4 regions of the Actinoalloteichus fjordicus genome follow, and region 2 is predicted to be linked to each of the others. Evidence: riboswitches for the same ligand, from Rfam matches in the RefSeq annotation. Region 2 holds a riboswitch; each other region holds the start of a gene.
The links. Region 2 has a riboswitch for cobalamin ahead of UA74_RS13175 (CbiQ family ECF transporter T component). Riboswitches for the same ligand answer to the same signal wherever they lie in the genome.
Positions count from the first base shown of each region.

Region 1: it holds a riboswitch for cobalamin, as region 2 does, so the genes downstream of both, UA74_RS11350 (ribonucleoside-diphosphate reductase subunit alpha) here and UA74_RS13175 (CbiQ family ECF transporter T component) in region 2, are expected to answer to the same signal.
Region 3: it holds a riboswitch for cobalamin, as region 2 does, so the genes downstream of both, metE (5-methyltetrahydropteroyltriglutamate--homocysteine S-methyltransferase) here and UA74_RS13175 (CbiQ family ECF transporter T component) in region 2, are expected to answer to the same signal.
Region 4: it holds a riboswitch for cobalamin, as region 2 does, so the genes downstream of both, UA74_RS32085 (hypothetical protein) here and UA74_RS13175 (CbiQ family ECF transporter T component) in region 2, are expected to answer to the same signal.

Region 1 covers NZ_CP016076.1:2,528,296-2,533,331, forward strand. The annotation lists gene UA74_RS11345 (ribonucleotide-diphosphate reductase subunit beta) at 1-96, opposite strand, end outside; gene UA74_RS11350 (ribonucleoside-diphosphate reductase subunit alpha) at 191-2,725, opposite strand; cobalamin riboswitch at 2,911-3,156, opposite strand; gene UA74_RS11355 (metal ABC transporter solute-binding protein, Zn/Mn family) at 3,343-4,344, shown strand; gene UA74_RS11360 (metal ABC transporter ATP-binding protein) at 4,341-5,036, shown strand, end outside.
Region 2 covers NZ_CP016076.1:2,951,347-2,956,382, reverse strand. The annotation lists gene UA74_RS13180 (hypothetical protein) at 1-639, opposite strand, end outside; cobalamin riboswitch at 1,109-1,252, shown strand; gene UA74_RS13175 (CbiQ family ECF transporter T component) at 1,533-2,630, shown strand; gene UA74_RS13170 (ABC transporter ATP-binding protein) at 2,627-4,243, shown strand; gene UA74_RS13165 (ECF transporter S component) at 4,240-5,036, shown strand, end outside.
Region 3 covers NZ_CP016076.1:2,539,076-2,544,111, forward strand. The annotation lists gene UA74_RS11385 (ATP-binding cassette domain-containing protein) at 1-272, shown strand, start outside; gene UA74_RS11390 (ABC transporter permease) at 269-1,063, shown strand; gene UA74_RS11395 (acyl-CoA thioesterase) at 1,860-2,408, opposite strand; cobalamin riboswitch at 2,488-2,740, shown strand; gene metE (5-methyltetrahydropteroyltriglutamate--homocysteine S-methyltransferase) at 2,890-5,036, shown strand, end outside.
Region 4 covers NZ_CP016076.1:4,274,706-4,279,741, forward strand. The annotation lists gene UA74_RS18220 (cytochrome P450) at 1-163, shown strand, start outside; gene UA74_RS18225 (ferredoxin) at 459-653, shown strand; cobalamin riboswitch at 1,075-1,231, shown strand; gene UA74_RS32085 (hypothetical protein) at 1,319-1,903, shown strand; gene UA74_RS32090 (prenyltransferase/squalene oxidase repeat-containing protein) at 1,903-3,489, shown strand; gene UA74_RS18235 (hypothetical protein) at 3,486-4,364, shown strand; gene UA74_RS18240 (UbiA family prenyltransferase) at 4,515-5,036, opposite strand, start outside.

The DNA.
Region 1 (5,036 bases), 420 kb from region 2:
CTTGTCGTCGACGTCGACCCGGCCGCCCTGGCGGTCGATCTCGCCGAGGCCGCTGCCCTCGACGGGGGCGGTGCGCTGCGTCTCGACTCCGGTCATCGGTCTGCTCCGTTGCGCTCGTGTTCGGTGGCGGCCCTGCTGCCGGGCCCCGTGCCTGCTCCGGCGGTCGGCCGGGTGATCGGGTGCGTCCTGGTCACTGGCAGGCCTCGCAATCCGGCTCGTCGATCGCGCAGGCCGCCGCCGAGATGGCGACGGGAACCTCGGCCGCCGGGACGGGCGTCGGTGCTGGTCCGCCCGCCTGGACCGCGTTGAGCCTGCCGTCGGTGCCCTGCAACGTGCTCTTCTCCACGTGGGTGGCGCTCTGCGCCCGCAGGTAGTACGTGGTCTTCAGGCCGGAGCGCCAGGCCAGCCGGTACAGGGTGTCGAGCTTGCGGCCGCTGGGCTCGGCCAGGTAGAGGTTCAGCGACTGCGCCTGGTCGAGCCACTTCTGCCTGCGGGAGGCGGCCAGCACCAGCCACTTCGGGTCGATCTCGAACGCCGTGGCGTAGAGCGAGCGCAGCTCCGCGGGCACGCGGCCGATCGCGCCCAGCCTGCCGTCGTGACGCTTCAGGTCGGCGATCATCTGCTCGTCCCACAGACCCCGCTCCTTCAGCGCGGCCACCAGATGCGGGTTGACCACGGTGAAGTCGCCGGACATGTTCGACTTCACGAACAGGTTCTGATACTGCGGCTCGATGGACTGGCTCACGCCGCAGATGTTGGCGATGGTCGCGGTCGGCGCGATGGCCATCACGTTCGAATTGCGCATTCCGACGGTGCGGACCCGTTCGCGCAGGGACTGCCAGTCCATCGTGGACGTCGTGTCCATGACCAGGTCGCCGCTCTGCCGCTGCTCGGCCAGCAGGGCGATCGAGTCGATGGGCAGCACGCCCCGGCTCCACAGCGAGCCCGCGTAGGACTCGTAGCTGCCGCGCTGCGCCGCCAGCTCGCTGGACGCGGCGATGGCGTGGTAGCTGATCTCCTCCATGCTGCGGTCGGCGAAGGCCACCGCCTCATCGGAGGCGATCGGCAGACCGAGCTGGAACAGGGCGTCCTGGAAGCCCATCATGCCCAGGCCGACCGGGCGGTGCCGCAGGTTCGACCGTCGTGCCTCGGGGATCGTGTAGAAGTTCACGTCGATGACGTTGTCCAGCATCCGCACGGCGGTGGTGACGGTGGCGGCCAGCCGCTCCCGATCCAGCTCCAGCCGTCCGTCGGGGCCGGGGCGCAGGTGCTCGGCCAGGTTGACCGACCCGAGGTTGCAGACGGCGACCTCGTCGGCGGAGGTGTTCAGCGTGATCTCGGTGCACAGGTTCGACGAGTGCACCACGCCGATGTGCTGCTGCGGCGAGCGCAGGTTGCACGGGTCCTTGAAGGTGATCCACGGGTGGCCGGTCTCGAACAGCATGGTCAGCATCCGCCGCCACAGCTCGACGGCCCGGACCCGGCGGAAGACCCTGATCTCACCCCGGTCGGCGGCCCGCTCGTACTCCCGGTACCGCTCGGCGAACGCGGTGCCGTAGAGGTCGTGCAGGTCGGGGACCTCGTCGGGGGAGAACAGCGTCCACTGGTCGTCGGCCTCGACGCGGCGGAGGAACTCGTCGGGAACCCAGTTCGCCGTGTTCATGTCGTGGGTGCGGCGCCGGTCGTCGCCGGTGTTCTTGCGCAGGTCGAGGAACTCCTCGACATCGACGTGCCAGGTCTCCAGGTAGGCGCAGACCGCACCGAGCCGCTTGCCGCCCTGGTTCACGGCCACCGCCGTGTCGTTGGCGATCTTCAGGAAGGGGACGACGCCCTGCGAGCTGCCGTTGGTGCCCTTGATGTGCGCGCCGAGGCCGCGGACCGGCGTCCAGTCGTTGCCGAGTCCGCCCGCGTACTTCGACAGCATGGCGTTGTTGCGGATGCCGTGGAAGATCCCGCTCAGGTCGTCCTCGACGGTGGTGAGGAAGCAGGACGAGAGCTGCGGTCGGGTGGTGCCCGAGTTGAACAGCGTCGGGGTGGAGCACATGAAGGCGAAGGTGGACAGCAGCTCGTAGAACTCGATCGCCCGCGCCTCGCGCTCGTCCTCGCGCAGTGCCAGGCCCATCGCGACGCGCATGAAGAACATCTGCGGCAGTTCGAACCGCACGCCGCCGCTGTGCTGGAGGTAGCGGTCGTAGAGCGTCTGGAGGCCGAGGAACTGGAAGTCCCGATCGCGCTCCGGGCGCAGCGCGGCGGCGATCCGGCCGAGGTCGAAGTCGGCGAGGGTCGGGTCGAGCAGGTCCAGGGCGATGCCGCGCCGCACGAAGGCCTCGAAGGCGGCCGGGTAACTCGCCGCGACCGCCTCGGGGCTCGCGTCGGGCACGGGGCGGCCGAGGAAGGTCAACGCCTCGGCACGCAGCTTCTCCAACAGCAGCCGGGCGGCCACCTGCGAGTAGTGCGGCTCGATCTCGACCATGCTGCGGGCGGCCATGATCTGGGCCAGCGCCAGCTCGTCGGCGTCGATGCCGTCGTAGAGGTTGCGCACCGTCTCGTCGAGGACGGTCTGCGCGGTGACGCCTGCCAGCCCGGCACACGCCTCGTGCACGGTCGCGGCGAGCCGTTCGACGTCGAGTGGAGCGAGAGCGCCGTCCGCGTCCTTGACCCGGATCACCCGATCGGGAAGTTCAAGCGGCGCGGGAGCGGCGGAGGCGGGAATCCCCTCGGCGATCGCGCGGCGATCTGCCTGAACGGGTCGTGCTGGTCGGAGTGACTCGACGGTCACGGTGGTCTCCTCGTAGCCGGGGCGGCATCGGTTCACCCCCGAGGAGGAGCGCGCGGCAGCACGCGGACCTGCCGATGGCATGATCCGTCGCTGTCCACACGGCCCACCCTCGAGGCCTCGGACGGCGTGCTCGGTGGCACGCGCCGATGGCAGGTCTTCGGACTCACGGGCTTCCGGCGAGGTGGGACTCGCCGGTCCTACGGCCGTCACTTCCCGAGAGACCGAGGTCTCCTAGTGTGTGCACCGTCCGGTATGGACGGCGACGGCCTTCGTTCCCGTTCACCGCTGCGGGGCAGTCCCGGACTCGCACCGGGTTCCCTGTCTCCTCGTCATGACACCGGCAGGCGCCCTGACGAACCATCAGCGGGGGTGAGACTACATGTTGGGGTCGGTGCTTTGTCTCACCCCAACATCCTGGCGTGTTCCCGACTGTGGTCGGCTAGGGTGACTCGCCGAGAACGAGGCGATCACAGGGTGACCGGGCCGACCGGGAGGGTGACGCGACCCGGTTCTTAGTGAAAACTGCTCTCATCAGAGTGGGCGTCCTTCTCGAGAGGAGAGCCGTGGACGGGGCAACGGAAGCCGAATCGGGCAGACACCGCAGCAGAGCCCGTCGCCGCCGCCGCGTCGTGCTGGGCATCACCTCGGCGCTGCTGGTCGTGCTCGCCGCGTCGGCCTGGGCAGTGCGCCAGGACGTCGGCGGCGGATACAGCGAGGCAGGGAGCAGACTCCGGGTCGTGACCACGACGAACTTCCTCACCGACGCCGTCGGTGAGATCGGCGGCACCGACATCGAGCTGACCGGGCTGATGGGCAGCGGCGTCGACCCGCATCTCTATCAGGCCCAGGCGGGTGATCTGCGGCTGCTGCGGGAGGCGGACCTGATCGTCGCCGTCGGCCTGCATCTGGAGGCCGGGCTCCGGCCGGTGCTCGACGATCTCGCCCGCGACACCACGGTCCTGTTCGTGGGCGAGACCGTGCCGACCGCCTCGCTCCTTCCCGCCGAGGAAGCGGGCTCGGCGACGGAGTACGACCCGCACATCTGGTTCGACGTGGCACTGTGGCGAGACGCACTCGCGTCGGTCGGCGGCACGCTCGCCGAACTCGATCCCGACCGGGCCGACCGCTTCGACGGCCGCTGGGAACGGCATCGCGTCGAGCTGAGCGAACTGCACGAGGAGGTCGGCGAGCGGCTCGCCGAGATTCCGGAGTCCCGCCGCATCCTGGTCACCTCGCACGACGCCTTCCGCTACCTGGGCCGCGCCTACGACATCCGGGTCGAGGCGGTGCAGGGCGTGTCCACTGTGGACGAGGCGACCATCGGCGACATCGATCGAGTGGCGGGCGTCATCGCCGAGCACGGCGTGCGGGCCGTGTTCGTCGAGTCCAGCGTGTCCGGTCAGACCGCTGCCGCGGTGCTCGACGCGGCGGCCGCCCTCGGCGCGACGGCGACGCTCGGCGGAAGCCTGTACTCCGACGCGGCGGGCGCGGAAGGCACGCCGGAGGGCACCTACCTCGGCATGGTCCGCGCCGACGTCGACCTGCTCGTGGCGGGACTGCGATGATCCGCCGCGCAGCCGCCACGCCCGATTCGCCGACTCCAGGGGCGACCGAGCCCGCGCCCGCCCTCGTCGCGACGGGGCTGACGGTCGGCTATCGCGGGCGGACCGTGTTGACGGTGCCGGAGCTGGTGGTGCCCGCAGGCCGACTCACCGCCGTGGTCGGGCCCAACGGCGCGGGCAAGTCGACGCTGATCAAGGCCGCGCTCGGTCTGCTCCCGTCGACCGGGGGCGCCATCCGACTGCTCGGCGAGCCGTTGGCCCGGGTGCGCAGGCGGGTGGCCTACGTGCCGCAGCGCGATGCCGTCGCCCAGGACTTCCCCGTCACGGCCGTACAAGTCGTGGAGATGGGTCGCTACCCGCATCGCGGCTGGTTCCGCAGGCTGACTCGGGAGGACGACCGCGCCGTCAGCGAGGCCATGCTGCGGACGGGGGTCACCGACTCGGCCGACACGCCGTTGGACGAGCTGTCCGGCGGTCAGCGGCAGCGGGTGTTCCTGGCGAGGGCACTGGCCCAGCAGGCCGACCTCCTGGTACTCGACGAGCCCTTCGCCGCCGTCGACACGAGCACCGAGACACGACTGCTGACGCTGCTCGTCGAGCTGTGCGAGCAGGAGGGCCGCTCGGTGCTGATGGTGCATCACGACCTGCGCACGGTGCAGGACCACTTCGACCACGCCGTGCTGCTGTCGGGCCGG
Region 2 (5,036 bases):
ACCGAAGGAGGCGATCGGCCAGCAGTCGGTGACGTTCGCGCCGCTCAAGAGTTCGAGGCCGAACTCCTCACCCCGGCAGACACGCTGAACGACGACGGGGAAGGCGGTCAGCGGCAGCGTCGTGAGGCGCTGCTCGGTGTCGACATGCCAGCGGCCCGCGCGTGGGAGTGACCTGGCCTCCTTCACCATGACGGGCAGGCCGCCGATCCGACGCACCGCCGACTCCAGTTCCTCCACCCGGTCGCAGATGACGGCCTCGGGCACCGGCCAGCCCGCCGCGAGCGCGACGCGATGGAACATCGCCTTGTCGGTGACCAGGTCGGCGAAGCGGGTCGAGTGGACGACGGCGTGCCTGCCGGGGCCGCGCCACGCGTCGGCGGCGGCGGCCAGGCTGGGCAGCAGCTGTTCCTGGTCGACCGGATAGAGGCTCGGGATGACCAGCTCGACGTCTTCCTCGGTCCAGACCGCCAGCAGGTCCTCCGGTTCCGCACTCGCCGCCAGGTGCCGGTGACGAGCCCGCCTGCCGACGTAGTCGGCGACGTCCGTCGGCCCTAACAACACCAGGTCGTGGTGGCCGGAACGGGTGATGGCGTCGACCACTCGGTCAGCACGGAATTCTCCGATGACGGCGATCCTCATTGCGGCTGCCTCGTCTTTCGTCCTGGACACGGGCCTGCGGTAGCTGGCACACCGCCGGTCGATCTCGTGGCTGCCGTCGCGACATCACGAGCCCTGTCACCTGAACTTCGCGGATCTACCACCCTTAGTGACGGACGTCGACTACTCATCGTAATGATCTCCGTGGGTGGCGGACCACTCGGCACAGCAGTCCCGTCTCCGACGATGCATCCGGCGGGCCGAGGGTCGACCGCGTCCTGCCCATCGGCGACGAGCGCTCGATGCGGCGCCCTTCGCCGTGCGTCACCGGGTTCGACTGCGTACCGCCGCCTGCGCCGATCCGCCGACCGCGCCGAGTCGAGCACATCGAGCCGGGTGTCTCGGGCCCGGCGCAGGGCGGAGGAACGACTTGGTGGCTCGAGCCGGCACGGCTGAACGGTCTGCCGCGTGCGCCGACCCAGGACCACTCGAGTGAGTTAATCTCCTCGGTAGTCTCTCGACGACCGCTGACCGGTCGTGACAACTTCAGACGTCCCCGGCGGGGGAAGCCGGTCGAAGTCCGGCGCTGACCCGCAGCCGTGGTTCGTGCCGAGGCACGACGAGCCGGAATGCCCGTCCGGGGACGAGGGCTCGTTCACACTGTCGTGGTCCGCAGGTGGAGTCCGATTCGAGCACGCACGCCGACGTCGGCGGCGCCTGCTCTTGGTCGGATGCCTCTCTCGACCCGCTCGGGGAAGGCATCGAGGCATGTCGGGTACCACGCTGCGCAGGCCGCAGACCGCCGCCGGACACCGGATCGTGGTCGAGACGCCCTCGCTCCGCGCCGCGCAGGCCCGTCGGCGGCCCCGAGACCGGCATGACAGCCCTCCTGCCGAGCGGCCCTGCGAGCCCCGTGCCTCCGGGACGTGGGCGGCGTGACCGCATCGGTGCTCCGGGCCTCGACGCGGCTCCCGAGAGCCCTGCATCCCGGTGCCTGGTGGTTATGGGCACTGGCCCTGGCGGCCGCAGCGGGCCGCACGACCAATCCGCTGCTGTTGTCGCTGATCCTGGTGGTGGCGGGGTACGTCGTGGTCCGGCGTCGCGGCCGGGCGCCGTGGGCCGCCACGTTCCGGATGTACGTGTACCTCGGGGTGTTCATCGTCGTCATGCGCGTGTTGTGGCGGATGATCTTCGGGGGCGGTGCGGGCGAGCACATCCTGTTCGTGCTGCCGGAGATCACGCTCCCGGAGGCGGCGGCGGGCATCCGGCTGCTCGGCCCGGTGAGCGCCGAGGAGCTGCTCGGCGGGCTCTACGACGGGCTGCGCCTGGCGACGATGCTGATCTGTCTCGGCGCGGCGAACTCGCTGGCCGATCCGCGCCGGATGCTCAAGGCGGTGCCTGCGGCGCTCTACCAGATCAGCACGGCCGTGGTGGTGGCCCTCTCCGTGGCGCCGCAGCTCATGGAGAGCGTCCTGCGGGTCCGCCGGGCCCGGCGGCTGCGCGGCGGCAGACAACGCGGGCTCCGGGCGTTGCGCGGCATCGTGGTCCCGGTACTGGCCGATGCCATGGACCGGTCGCTCGCCCTGGCCTCGGCGATGGACTCCCGAGGGTACGGCCGGTTCGGCGACACGCCGAGGCGGACTCGTCTGCTGACCGGGGTGCTGGTGATCGCGGGCCTGCTCGGCGTGTGTGTCGGCGTGTACGGGCTGTTGGACGGCACCCGGCACGCCTTCGGGCTGCCGATGGCGGTCGCGGGCCTGCTCGTCGCCGGTGCGGGCTTCCTCGTCGCAGGCAGGCGAATCCGCCGCAGCGTCTACCGGCCCGACCGGTGGCGCCTGCCGGAGACGCTCGTGGTGCTGTCGGGCCTGACCGCCGCCCTCGTGCTCACCGTGACCGCCGGGGTCGACCCGGCGAACCTCTATCCCTCACTCAGCCCGCTGAGCTGGCCGACGGTGACGCTGCCGCCGGTGCTCGGCATCCTCGCGGGAGTCGCCCCCGCGTGGTTCGCCCCGCCGCCGGAGGTCCGCTCATGATCCGCTTCGAGGAGGTGGCGGTCCACTATGGCGAGTCCGCCCCCGTCCTGTCCGGTGTCGACCTGGAGATCGAGGAGGGCGAGCTGTGCCTCGTGGTCGGTCACACCGGCTCGGGCAAGTCGACGCTGCTCGGTGCGATCAACGGCCGGGTGCCGCACTTCACCGGCGGGACGCTGCGCGGCCGAGTCACGGTGGCGGGACGGGACACGAGGACGAATCCACCCCGTGAACTCGCCGACCTGGTCGGAGTCGTCGGCCAGGACCCGCTGGCAGGTTTCGTCACCGACACGGTGGAGGAGGAGCTGGCCTACGGCATGGAGCAGCTCGCGATTCCCGCCGAGGTGATGCGCAAGCGCGTCGAGGAGACGCTGGACCTGCTCGGAATCGCGGAGCTGCGGGACCGGTCGCTGCGTTCCCTGTCTGGTGGGCAGCAGCAGCGGGTGGCGATCGGCTCGGTGCTCACCGTGCATCCTCGGGTGCTGGTGCTCGACGAGCCGACCTCGGCGCTGGACCCGACGGCCGCCGAAGAGGTGCTGGCCTCGGTCACCCGGCTCGTGCACGATCTCGGGGTCACGGTGGTGATCGCCGAGCACCGGCTGGAACGGGTCGTGCAGTACGCCGACCGCATGGTCTACCTGCCCGGCGACGGCGGCGTGGTCGACGGGCGGCCCGCCGAGGTGCTGGCGGACGCGACGCTGGCGCCGCCGGTGGTGGAGCTGGGCAGGCTGGCGGGCTGGACGCCGCTGCCGTTGTCGGTGCGCGACGCCCGCAGACGGGCGCCTGAGCTGCGCGCCCGGCTGACCGACCACGCCCCGCCCGCGCCGGAGAGGGCGGCGACGGAGTCGCCGCTGCTGTCGGCACACGACGTGGTGGTGCGGCACGGCGACGTCGTGGCGGTCCGGGCGGTGAACCTCGACCTGCACGGCGGTCAGGTCACCGCGCTGATGGGCCGAAACGGCTCCGGCAAGTCCTCACTGCTGTGGGCTCTGCAGGGTTCGGGCCGCCGCGCGGGCGGCACTGTGCTCACCGGCGGACTCGATCCGGCGGCCGAGCCCGCGCATCGGGCCAGGGCTCTCGTCGGCCTGGTGCCGCAGACGGCGGCCGACCTGCTGTATCTGGAGACGGTCGCCCAGGAGTGCGCGCAGGCCGATCGGGAGTCGGCGGCGCCGCCGGGAACCTGCGTGACGCTGCTGGGGCGGTTGATCGACGAGGTCGACCCGCACGGTCATCCGCGTGATCTGTCCGAGGGGCAGCGACTGGCGCTGGTTCTGGCGATTCAGCTCGTCGCCGCGCCGCCGGTCGTGCTCCTCGATGAGCCGACCCGGGGCCTGGACTACCGTGCGAAGCGGGCATTCGGCGCCCTCGTCGCGGATCTGGCCGCGCAGGGCCGTTCGGTGGTGATCGCCACGCACGACGTGGAGTTCGTCGCGACCGTCGCCGACCGGGTGGTGGTGCTCGCGATCGGCGAGGTCGTCGCCGACGGCACCACCACGGACGTCGTGGTCTCCTCGCCGTCGTTCGCGCCGCAGGTGGCGAAGGTGCTGGCCCCGCAGTCCTGGCTGACGGTGGATCAGGTACGGCAGGCGCTGGCCGATGCGGCGGTGCCGCGATGACCGAGGGCGCAGGCATCCCGGCGGCGGAGGGCACGACCGAGACGCCCCGAAGCCGGGTGCGGGTCGTGCACGTGACGCCGCGCCGCGCGGTGGTGCTCACGCTGGCCTCGGCGGCGGGGCTGGCGATGTTCCTCTGGCCGCTGTTCGCCTCGGAGTCCCCCGATCCGACGGCTCGCGCGGCCAATGCTCCGCTGGTCTTCGTGGTGCTGCTGCCGTTGCTGCTGGCGATCGTGCTCGCCGAGATGTCGGACTCCGGCATGGACGCCAAGTCGCTGGCGCTGCTCGGCGTGCTGTCGGCGGTCAACGCGGGGCTGCGCCCACTCGGCGCGGGCACGGCGGGCATCGAGACGGTGTTCTTCCTGCTGGTGCTGGCGGGCCGCGTCTTCGGCCCCGGTTTCGGCTTCCTGCTCGGATCGACGTCGCTGTTCGCCTCGGCCCTGCTCACCGCGGGCGTCGGCCCGTGGCTGCCGTTTCAGATGCTCTCCTCCTCCTTGCTGGGACTGGGCGCCGGGCTCCTGCCCGCCCGGCCTCGGGGCCGGGCCGAGATCGCGATGCTCGCCTGCTACGGAGTCCTCGCCGCCTATGTCTTCGGCTTCCTGATGAACATGTGGTCCTGGCCGCTGCTCGCGGGAACCGACACCCAGCTCTCCTTCGTGCCGGGCGATCCGATCACCGAGAACCTGCACCGCTTCGTGCTCTTCACTCTGACCACCTCCACACTGGGCTGGGACACCGGACGGGCGATCACCAACCTGGTGGCGATCCTGCTGGTGGGTCCTGCGGTTCTGGCGGT
Region 3 (5,036 bases), 410 kb from region 2:
CGGGCACGGTCGAGCTGACCTTCTTCGACGTCCCGGCGTTCGACCGAGCCGCCCGATACCTCGGGCACGAGGCGCTGCACCGCGATCAGACGAACCTCTGTCTGCGGGTCTCGTTCGACGGCCACGCCGAGCAGGTGCGTGTCCTGCTGGAGCGGTTGCGACAGGCGGGTGTGCCTGCGGCGAGCCTCGAGCTGCACACCCCGAGTCTCGACGACGTGTTCCTCTCCCTCACCGACACCGCCCGCGCACCTCAGGAGACGGCAGCCCGATGACCGCAACGACCAGCCCGACGACTCGCCCCAGCCTGCGCTGGGCCGTCTCGGACGTCCTGACCATGATCGGCCGGAAGCTCCGGCACGTCCTGCGCACGCCGGACGAACTGATCGTGTCGTTGATCCTGCCGATCACGATGATGCTGCTCTTCGTGTTCGTCTTCGGCGGTGCGCTCGACCGCAGCGGCGGCTACGTCGACTACGCCGTTCCCGGCGTGCTCATCCTGTCGGCGGGCTTCAGCGCCTCGCAGACGGGGATCGGCCTGACGAGCGATCTGGTCACGGGCGTCGTCGATCGATTCCGCTCACTGCCGATCGTCGTGTCCTCGGTGCTCACCGGGCATGTGGTCGCGAACCTGCTGCGCAACCTCGTCTCCACGACACTGGTGATCCTCGTTGCACTGCTGATCGGCTTCCGACCCGCCGCGAACGTCCTCGAATGGGCGGCTGCCTTCGGGGTGGTGGCCCTCTACATCCTGATGATCAGCTGGCTGTCGATGATCTTCGGACTGCTGGCCAAGACCGTGGAGGGTGCCGGCCAGTTCTCCTTCGTCATCCTCTTCCTGCCCTATCTGAGCAGCGCGTTCGTCCCCACCGAGACGATGCCGGACGCACTGCGCGTCGTCGCGGACAATCAGCCTGCCACGCCGGTCATCGAGACGGTGCGGGCGCTGCTGACGGGGTCGCCGGTCGGGAACAGCGCGGCATGGGCCCTCGGCTGGTGCGTCGGGCTCGGCGCGCTGGCGTTCGTGATCTCCAGCGTGCTGTTCGTCCGTCGCACCAGCCGCTGACCCTCGGCTGATCTCGATGCGCGCGGCGGCGGTGCACCGTGGGGGAGAGCCGCTGATCCGCACGACGTCGGACGATCGACCGAGACGGGGCCCCGTGCCCTCGGCGGCGCGCCCGGAGCGGCAGCGTCCCTGGCATCTCGGTGCCGCGAAACCCGGTGACGGGGACGAGAACGGGGATCTCGACCGCGGTCAGCCGGGCACGGCGCCCGTACCGGCAGGCGCCGTGGCGACACGGTGCTCCGCAACGGACGGTGGCTCCGTGGTGAGTGGACGGCCGATCGGCAGGCCCGATGACGCCGCCCCCGGCCGTTCTCCGCGCTGACGGAGCGCGGCCGGACTCCCCCGATCGGGCGGATGACGAGCGCCGGGGGTGTGCTCGGTCGGTGAGGGGGAAGCCGTCACGGTGTGGGGCGGCGGCCCTGCGGACGGCACGGCAGGCGGGTGCAGGGGGGAGGCCCGTCTGTGGTGTCGCCCGATGTCTGCTCGGGTCCGCTGTTGCACGTGCGGGCGGTTCGTCGTCGATGAGGGGTGACGACGAACCGCCCGCACTCGGCTTCTCCGCCCCGACCATCCTCGCCCGGCCTGCCTGTCGGCGGGTTCGCCTGCGCCGGGACGCAGCCATCGTTCGCTGCGAGCGCCGAGGGCGGGCGGCTGCCCTGCCTCGCAGGCCGCGTGCGGCGGGGAGTGGTCGGGCGGGCACCGGTCCGGCCCCGCCGAGCGACCTCGCCGGCCTGGCCCGGACGGGACAGGCCGCCGCCGTGCCTGCCCGCCGGATCGCCTCGGCGCCGACCGTGACTCAGGAGCGGGCAGCGGGGTCCGAGGCCGCAGGCTCGGGGCCGACCTCTCGACTGCGCTTGATGGCCGCGCGTCGGGCCAACCGGTGCTCACGGCGGATGCCCGCCTCGGCGTGCCGTCGTCGATCGGTCGCCGACTCGGGAAGGACCTCGGGAACCGGTCTCGGCTTCCCGTCGGAGTCGACCGCGACGAACACCAGGTAGGCGCTCGCCACATGCGTGGGCGGCACCGACTCGTTCCAGCGCTCGGCCACGACCCGCACCCCGACCTCCATCGAGGTGCGACCCGTCCAGTTGACCTGGGCGCTGGCGTGTACGAGATCACCGACGCGAACCGGGATCAGGAACAGCATCTCGTCCATGAACACTGTCAGCGCCGTGCCACCCGAGTGTCGCCCGGCGCAGGCCGCCGCGACGTCGTCGACGAACTTCATGATCACGCCGCCGTGCACCGTGCCGTACAGGTTCGTCTCGGTCGCGGTCATGATCTGACTGAGCGTGGTGGCCGCTGCCGAGGTCGGCTTACCGGGAAGCTCGGAGACGGGATGCATGGCGTCGAGGGTAGGCGATCCCGGCCTGCGAGATGTCGAGTCCGCGTCGAGACGAGCCCGTTAGGATCGGTTTCGCCGATGGTTCGTCGGCGTCCACGGCCCACGCCGAACGGCGTGGATCAGCGGCGGTGACGAGGCAAGAGGGAACCCGGTGGGAATCCGGGACTGCCCCGCAGCGGTGAGCGGGAACGAACTCCGTCACCGTCCTCACAGCGAGGACGGTCACAGCACTGGAGGTCCGGCCTCCGGGAAGCGACGGACAGTAGGTCAGCCGACCTCGACGGTCGGAAGCGCCCGTGAGTCCGAAGACCTGCCGTCGGCGGCGCGGTCCCGACGGGTCCGTGCCGCTCCGAGGTCTTCGCGGGAGGACCGGGGTGAGCAGTCAGTCGGGGACCGGTCTCGGTCCTGCCCGTTCTGCTCGCGTTCCGGTCGCTCGCGTGCCCGCCTCGGGGTTTCGTTGCCGCCTCGCGAGGAGAGAGCAGTGACCCATCGCACGCATGTCCCGGCGCTCGGCGCCACGGTCCTGGGCTACCCCCGGATCGGACCCGATCGAGAACTCAAGCGTGCCCTGGAGGCGTACTGGGCCGGGCGGATCGACGCCTCGGCCCTGCACGAGGTCGCGGCCGCATTGCGCGCGGCCACCTGGACGGCCTTGCGGGACGCAGGCCTCGGCTCGGTGCCCTCCAACACGTTCTCCTACTACGACCAGGTCCTCGACACGGCGGTCCTGGTCGACGCGTTGCCCGCCCGCTATACCGAGTCGGGTCGCACGCCGTTGGACGCCTACTTCGCCGCCGCCAGGGGAGCCGACTCCCTCGCGCCCCTGGAGCTGACCAAGTGGTTCGACACCAATTATCACTACCTGGTGCCCGAACTGGGCCCGGACACCGTGCTGCGACTGGCCGGCCGCAAGCCGGTCGAGGAGTTCCGGGAGGCCGCTGCCCTCGGCATCACCACCCGGCCGGTGCTGATCGGGCCGGTCACGTTCCTGCTGCTCTCCAAGTCCGCCCCCGACGCTCCGGCAGGCTTCGACCGGCTGGACCTGCTCGACGCGATGATCGACACACAGCTGGAACTCCTCGCCGAGCTGGCGGACGCGGGCGCGGAATGGGTCCAGTTCGACGAACCCGCCTTCGCAGCCGATCGGACTCCGGCGGAACTCGACGCGCTCGCCCATGCCTACCGCAGGCTCGGCGAGGCTCAGCGGCGACCCAATCTCCTGGTCACCGGCTATCACGGTGCACTCGCTGACGCACTGGGCGTGCTCGCCGACGCGCCGATCGAGGCCGTCGGACTCGACCTCGTGGCGGGTCGGGCCGACCTGGTGGGCATCGCGAGCATCGCCGGGATTCGGAACAAGACCCTCCTCGCCGGGGTCGTCGACGGACGCAACGTCTGGCGCACCGACCTCGACGAGGCCCTCGCCTACTGCGCGACTCTGCTCGGGGTGGCCGACAAGGTCGAGGTCGGCACCTCCGCGCCGTTGCTGCACGTCCCCTACGACCTCGACGCCGAATCCGGGCTCGACCCCGCGCTGCGTGCCCGGCTCGCCTTCGCTCGACAGAAGGTGGACGAGGTCGTCCTGCTGAGCAAGGCGCTCAGCGGGGCCGACGAGGTGGCCGCCGAGCTCCAGGAGTCGCGGCGGGCCCTGCGGGCACGCGAAGGCGCGGCAGCCCGCGACCAGCGGGTCAGGGCCAGGCTCGACTCGCTGCGTCCGGAGCACAGCAGGCGGGCCGACTATCAGGTCCGGGTCGAGGGCCAGGCCGAACGGCTGGGCCTGCCGCCGCTGGCCACCACGACCATCGGCTCCTTCCCCCAGACCGGCGGGGTTCGCCGGGCGAGGGCGGACCGCCGGGCGGGCCGGATCGACGAGGACGAGTACCGGCGGCGGATGCGCGCGGAGATCGCCGACGTCATCGCGCTTCAGGAGGACATCGGCCTGGACGTGCTGGTCCACGGCGAACCGGAACGCAATGACATGGTGCAGTACTTCGCCGAGAACCTGGCGGGCTTCCTGTCCACCGAGCACGGCTGGGTGCAGTCCTACGGCTCCCGCTGTGTCCGGCCGCCGATCATCCACGGCGACGTCAGCAGGCCCGCCCCGATGACCGTCGAGTGGAGTTCCTACGCACAGTCGCTGACCGAGCGGCCGGTCAAGGGGATGCTCACCGGACCGGTCACGATCCTGGCCTGGTCTTTCGTCCGAGACGATCAGCCGCTCGGCGACACGGCACGCCAGGTGGCGCTGGCGCTCCGCGACGAGATCCGCGATCTGGAGAGCGCCGGGCTGCGCATCGTGCAGGTGGACGAACCCGCGTTGCGGGAGCTGCTGCCGCTGCGGGAGGCCGACCGCGCCGACTACCTCGCCTGGGCGGTCGACTCCTTCCGGCTGGCGACCTCCGGCGCCGCCGACAGCACGCAGATCCACACCCATCTGTGCTACTCGGAGTTCGGGGACGTCATCGACGCGATCGACGCGCTCGACGCGGACGTGACGACGATCGAGGCGGCGCGCTCTCGGATGGAGGTGCTGGACGACCTGCACAAGATCGGCTACCGCCGAGGCGTGGGTCCCGGCGTCTACGACATCCATTCGCCGCGAGTGCCCGACGAGGCCGAGGTGACCCG
Region 4 (5,036 bases), 1.3 Mb from region 2:
CTCGTGTCTCGGGCAGGCTTTGGCCCGCACCGAACTCCAGGCCGTGCTGAGCGTGCTGGTGCGCAGGCTGCCGGGACTGGAACTCGCCGTCGGTGTCGAGGAGCTGCCTCTCCGGCAGGGGCTGCTCGTCGGCGGGCTCGATCGACTGCCGGTCCGGTGGTGACCGGACGCCCGAGATCCGTGCTGCGCTGATCATTCCGGCGTGATGCGGCCCTCATCCGGCGCCCGCCGGGCCGGGCCGACCAGCGTCCGATCGGCCGTGCCGCAGGCGATCTGCGGTGCCCGCCGGCTGGGGCGAGCAGGCCTCGCCGTCGGCGCGCGGCGGTCGGCGGTCGGCGGGCACGCGTTGGACGTGTCCGCCGGACGCCCCACCCGGGGCACCTCGACCGCGATGCCGACCAGGCTGCGCGGACTTCCATCGGCCTTAGCGGGCCGTCCCCGATGAGAGGAGCCACCCGATGCACGTGGACGTGGACACCCAGAAGTGCTGTGGAGCGGGCCAGTGTGTGCTGCTCGCCCCGGCGGTGTTCGATCAACGGGAGGACGACGGCATCGTCCTGCTGCTCGACGCCGATCCTCCCGAGGGCCAGCACGGCCCGGTCCGGGAGGCGGCGGCGGTGTGCCCCGGCATGGCGATCACCGTCACCACGTGACGGCCATGCGGGCCGGGGCGCTCCGAGGGTGACGCGGGCCGGGGCCGCGGGCGGACCGGATGTCGCGGGCGGATCGGTCCGGGCCCCGGCTGGGCACGGCGGCAAGCCGACAGAGGGCCAACGGCGGCGAGCCGCCACAGAGCCACGGCGGCCCGCCGCAACCGAAGTCCATCTCGGCGAGCCGCCGTCGGCACGGAAGGCGCGAGTCGCTGACAGCCACACTGCCGAGCCGCGTCGGCGAAGGAAGACGCCGAGGCAGACAGGCCCGCGGGTGCCCTGCCGCCGTGTTCGGGGCTCCGCCCTGGCGCATGCGCCGGGGTCCCGTGCACCGCAGCCCGCAGGACACGCCCCCTCGCGCGCCCCGCCCGCCGCCACCCGATGTGAACCTGTGGTGAAGAAGGCGTCTTCCTCCACGCTGCCCGATGAGCTACCGTCGAGAGGTCGTCTCTCCACAAGAGACGAATGCGTCCTGCCGTTCGATGGGGGAAGCCGGTGTGAGTCCGGCACTGTCCCGCAGCCGTGAGCACCCGTGTTCCTCGGGTGTCAGTCGGAATGCCCGTCGTGCGGTACTGCTCGGCTCCTCTGTCGTGGTGTGCAGCGCGGAGCTTCGGAGCCTGCGCGGCTCCGGACTGCGGTCTGCCCGAACCGAAGGGAACTCACAGGCCATGTCCTTGAGCCTCTCCGTCCGGCGTCGTCTCTTAACCGGCCTCTTCGCAGGTTCTCTGCTTCTGTTCGGCGGCACGGCCGTCGCGGCCGTCCCGGCCGCCGCGCCCACCGCCGACGACTCGGTCACCGTCGCCTGGACCGACGGTCCCTGCACCGGGACGACCGGCGTCACGGTGGTCGTCGACTTCACCGGACACGCGGGCGGCGACGTCGTCCGGCGGTGCACCGACGGCGACCCGGCGACCGCGTTCGCCGCGCTGACCGATGTGGACGTCGCGCCGGAGCACGGCATCGGACAGGGCGAGACCGGCCCCTACCAGTACCTGTGCCGGATCGACGGCCTGCCCTCGGCCACCGCCGACGCGTGCGACGGTTTCCTGCCCAACGCGCCGTACTGGGCGTTCTGGGTGCCCGACGTGGCCGGCGACGCGTGGGGTTATGCGGATGAGGGCGTGGACACCTACGACCCGCCGTTGGGCGACGTCCTCGGCTTCTCCTTCGGGGCGGGCACCGTGGCCGACCCGAACGAGATGAGCCTGACGCTGGACGAGGCACTCGACCCGAACTGGACGCCGACCAGCTGATGCTCAAGCCTCTCCTCGGCCTGACGGCGGGAGCGCTGCTCCTCGCCTCGACGGTCGTTCCCTCTGCCGCCTCGGCAGACCCGGCGATCATCGCCGCGTCGGCCGAGGCGGGCACGGCGGCCGAGTTCCTGGAACGGGAGTTCGTCCGACTCGACTACGTCTATCCCAGCGCCACCCCTGGTTCCCCCGACGCGGGCCTGCAGGCGGATGCGCTGCTCGGCCTGCATGCGGCGGGCCGCACCGGGACGACCTTCGATCTCGGCGTCCGCGCGCTGCGCGAGATGTTCTACAACGGCAACCTCGCCAACTCCGGTGTTCTCGCGAAACGACTGATGGTCGCCCTGCGGGCCGGGGTCGACCCGGCGGACTGGGGCGTCGACTCCAACGGTGTCCCGATCGACCTGGTGGACCGGCTCACCGCGACGCTCGACGTCGACGGTCGGTACCGCAACCTGAACGCGGGTGATTACGACCCGCGACGAGACCTGTCGAACACCTTCTCCCAGGCGCTGGCGTTGATCGCCATGGACGAGCACGCCCGGCACACCGGCACGCCGATCGATCAGCGAGCGAGCATCGACTACCTGGTGCGGCAACAGTGCCCCAGCGGCGGCTTCCGCGCGAACCCCCCGCCCGAGAACGTCGGCTCGACCTGCGCGGGCAGCGACGACGCGCTGGTCAGCGTCGACAACACGGCGATGGCCGTCTGGGCGCTGGCCGAGGTCGGCGGTAACGCGGGCGCCCTGGATCGGGGCGTGCGCTGGCTGCTCGACCGGCAGTACCACGACGGCGCCTTCGGCTTCGACTCCTCCACGCCGGAGCTGATCGAGCAGACCCGCAACGCCAACAGCACCGGTCTCGCCGCCCTCGCGCTCACCGTCGCGGACCAGACGGGGCCCGCCGGACGCGCGGGCGGCTGGCTGACCTCGATCCAGCTCCGTGCCGGTGTCGACCCCGGCGCCATGACCGGCGCGGTCTCCTACTCGGCGCGCGACTACCTGGACGTCCAGACCGACGGGCCGCTGTACTGGAGCCGCGCGGGCAACCAGGACCGGCTGCGGCGGGCGACCGCGCAGGCGCTGCTCGGGCTGTCGGCGACACCACCCGTCGAGCCGCCCGAGCCGCCGACGACCACGCCGCCGCCCGAGCCGCCCGACGGCAGTCCCGGCGAGCCGGGACAACCGGGTCAGCCCGGTCAGCCCGGCCTTCCCGGTCAGCCGGGACAACCGGGGCTTCCCGGGCAGCCCGGGTTACCTGGCGAGCCGGGGTATCCCGGCCAGTCGGGGCTCGGCGGTGATCCGGGCAGTCCCGGTCTCGACGGCGCGCAGGGCGAGGCGGGCGAGAATCCCGACGCCGTCGATCAGACCCCTCGGGTCGATCCTCCCTTGGCGGTCGCCCAGGAGCCTCGGGCGGTGGACAGGCCGGCCGAGCAGACGGCCGCGCCTGCGACCTCGTTGGCATTGGTCGGCGACTTCCTGCGCAGTCCCGTCGGGCTGGCGTCCTCGGCGGGCGTGGCGCTGCTGCTGGCGGCGATCAGCTACCTGCTGATCAGCAGGCCACGTCGACGGGGCGGAGTGCCGCGATGAGACTGACGCGTCTGCTGGGCACGGCGCTGTTCGCCGCCGCCGTCACCCTGGCCGCCCCGACGCCCGCCCCGGCCGCCGCGCAGGCCTGCACGGCGGAGACCGGCGTCGTGGTGGTCGTGGACTTCGGTTCGCTCGGGGGCACCGTGTCCCGCTGCGTCCCCGGCACGCCCGAGACGGGATACGCGGCGTTGCAGGAGGCAGGCTTCCGACTCGCGGGCACCGCGCACGACGGTGCCGGGTTCGTCTGCCGCATCGACGATCGGCCCGGCCCCGATCAGGAACCGTGCGACGACACGCCCTCCGGGGACGCCTACTGGTCGTACTGGATCGACGAGGGCGGCGGCAGCTGGTCGTACAGCACACGGGGCGCGATGGCGTCCTATCCCGAGGCCGACCGCGTCGAGGGCTGGTCCTTCGGCGCGGGCGATCCACCGGGGATGACGGGTTCGGCGGCCAGGGCACGGTTCGCTCCGAGCGGACCAGGCGACGCACCGAATCCCGGCGATCCGGCCCCGCCCGCCGCGCCGGGGGATCCCGCGCCCGGCGGTTCGGCCGACCGGCCGCATCAGCCTGCGCAGCCCGCCGAGGGCGGTACGGCGCCCACGGACGGGGCCGCCACCGATCCCGAGAACCCGGCCGATCCCACCGAGCAGGACGGCGACGAGCAGACCGAGAGCGACACCGAGGCGCCCGCGCTCGACGGGTCGGCGGGTCAGGACCCGTCCGTCGCGGCGGACGGCACCGAGCAGACCGCCCAGGACGCCACCGGGGCCGGCGGGGTGCCATGGGCGACGATCATCGCGTTCGCCGCGATCTGGGTGCTGGGCATCGGCGCCGGGATCATCGCCCGACGCCGCCGTCGCGCGGCCGAGTGAGCGGCGGCGGGGCGGAGTCAAGGCAGGGGCGCCGGGACGCTGCGGCGGCCGTGGAGCGGCCCGAGTTCACCCGTGGGTTGTCGCCATGACCGGGAGTCACAGCCCGAGCCGCAGGCGCCGACCGGCGGCCCGCACTCGACGGACCGGCCCTCACACGACGGCCGACCCGTTGAAGAGGAACAGCACGATCGCCAGGGCGGCCGTCAGCACGGCGGCCCGGAAGGGTCGTCGGCTGTCCGGCGCAGCGGGCACCGCCGTCCCGGCGATCGCCACCGCCACCGCCACCCCGGCGACGATCAGACTGGGCAGATCGATCCGCCCCGGCGTCCCCACCAGCAGCACGCCCACCGCGGCGAGCATCACCAGCGGCGTCAAGGTCCGACAGGCGGCCCGCCCGATGCGCTGTGGGAATCCCCGCACCCCTGTCGCCAGATCGCCCTCGATGTCGGGCAGTGCGTTGACCAGATGGGCGCCCACGCCGAGCAGGGCGGCCGTGACGACCGCCCACCACGCGGGCCAGGGCGCGCCGGGCAGCCCGAGCGTCACGAACGCGGGCAGCGTCCCGAAGCCCACGGCGTAGGTCAACGGGGAGGCGACGGTGCGCTTGAGACCGAGGTTGTAGGCCCAGCCCGCCGCCACCATGCCGAGCAGGTGCACCGAGCCAGCAAGGAG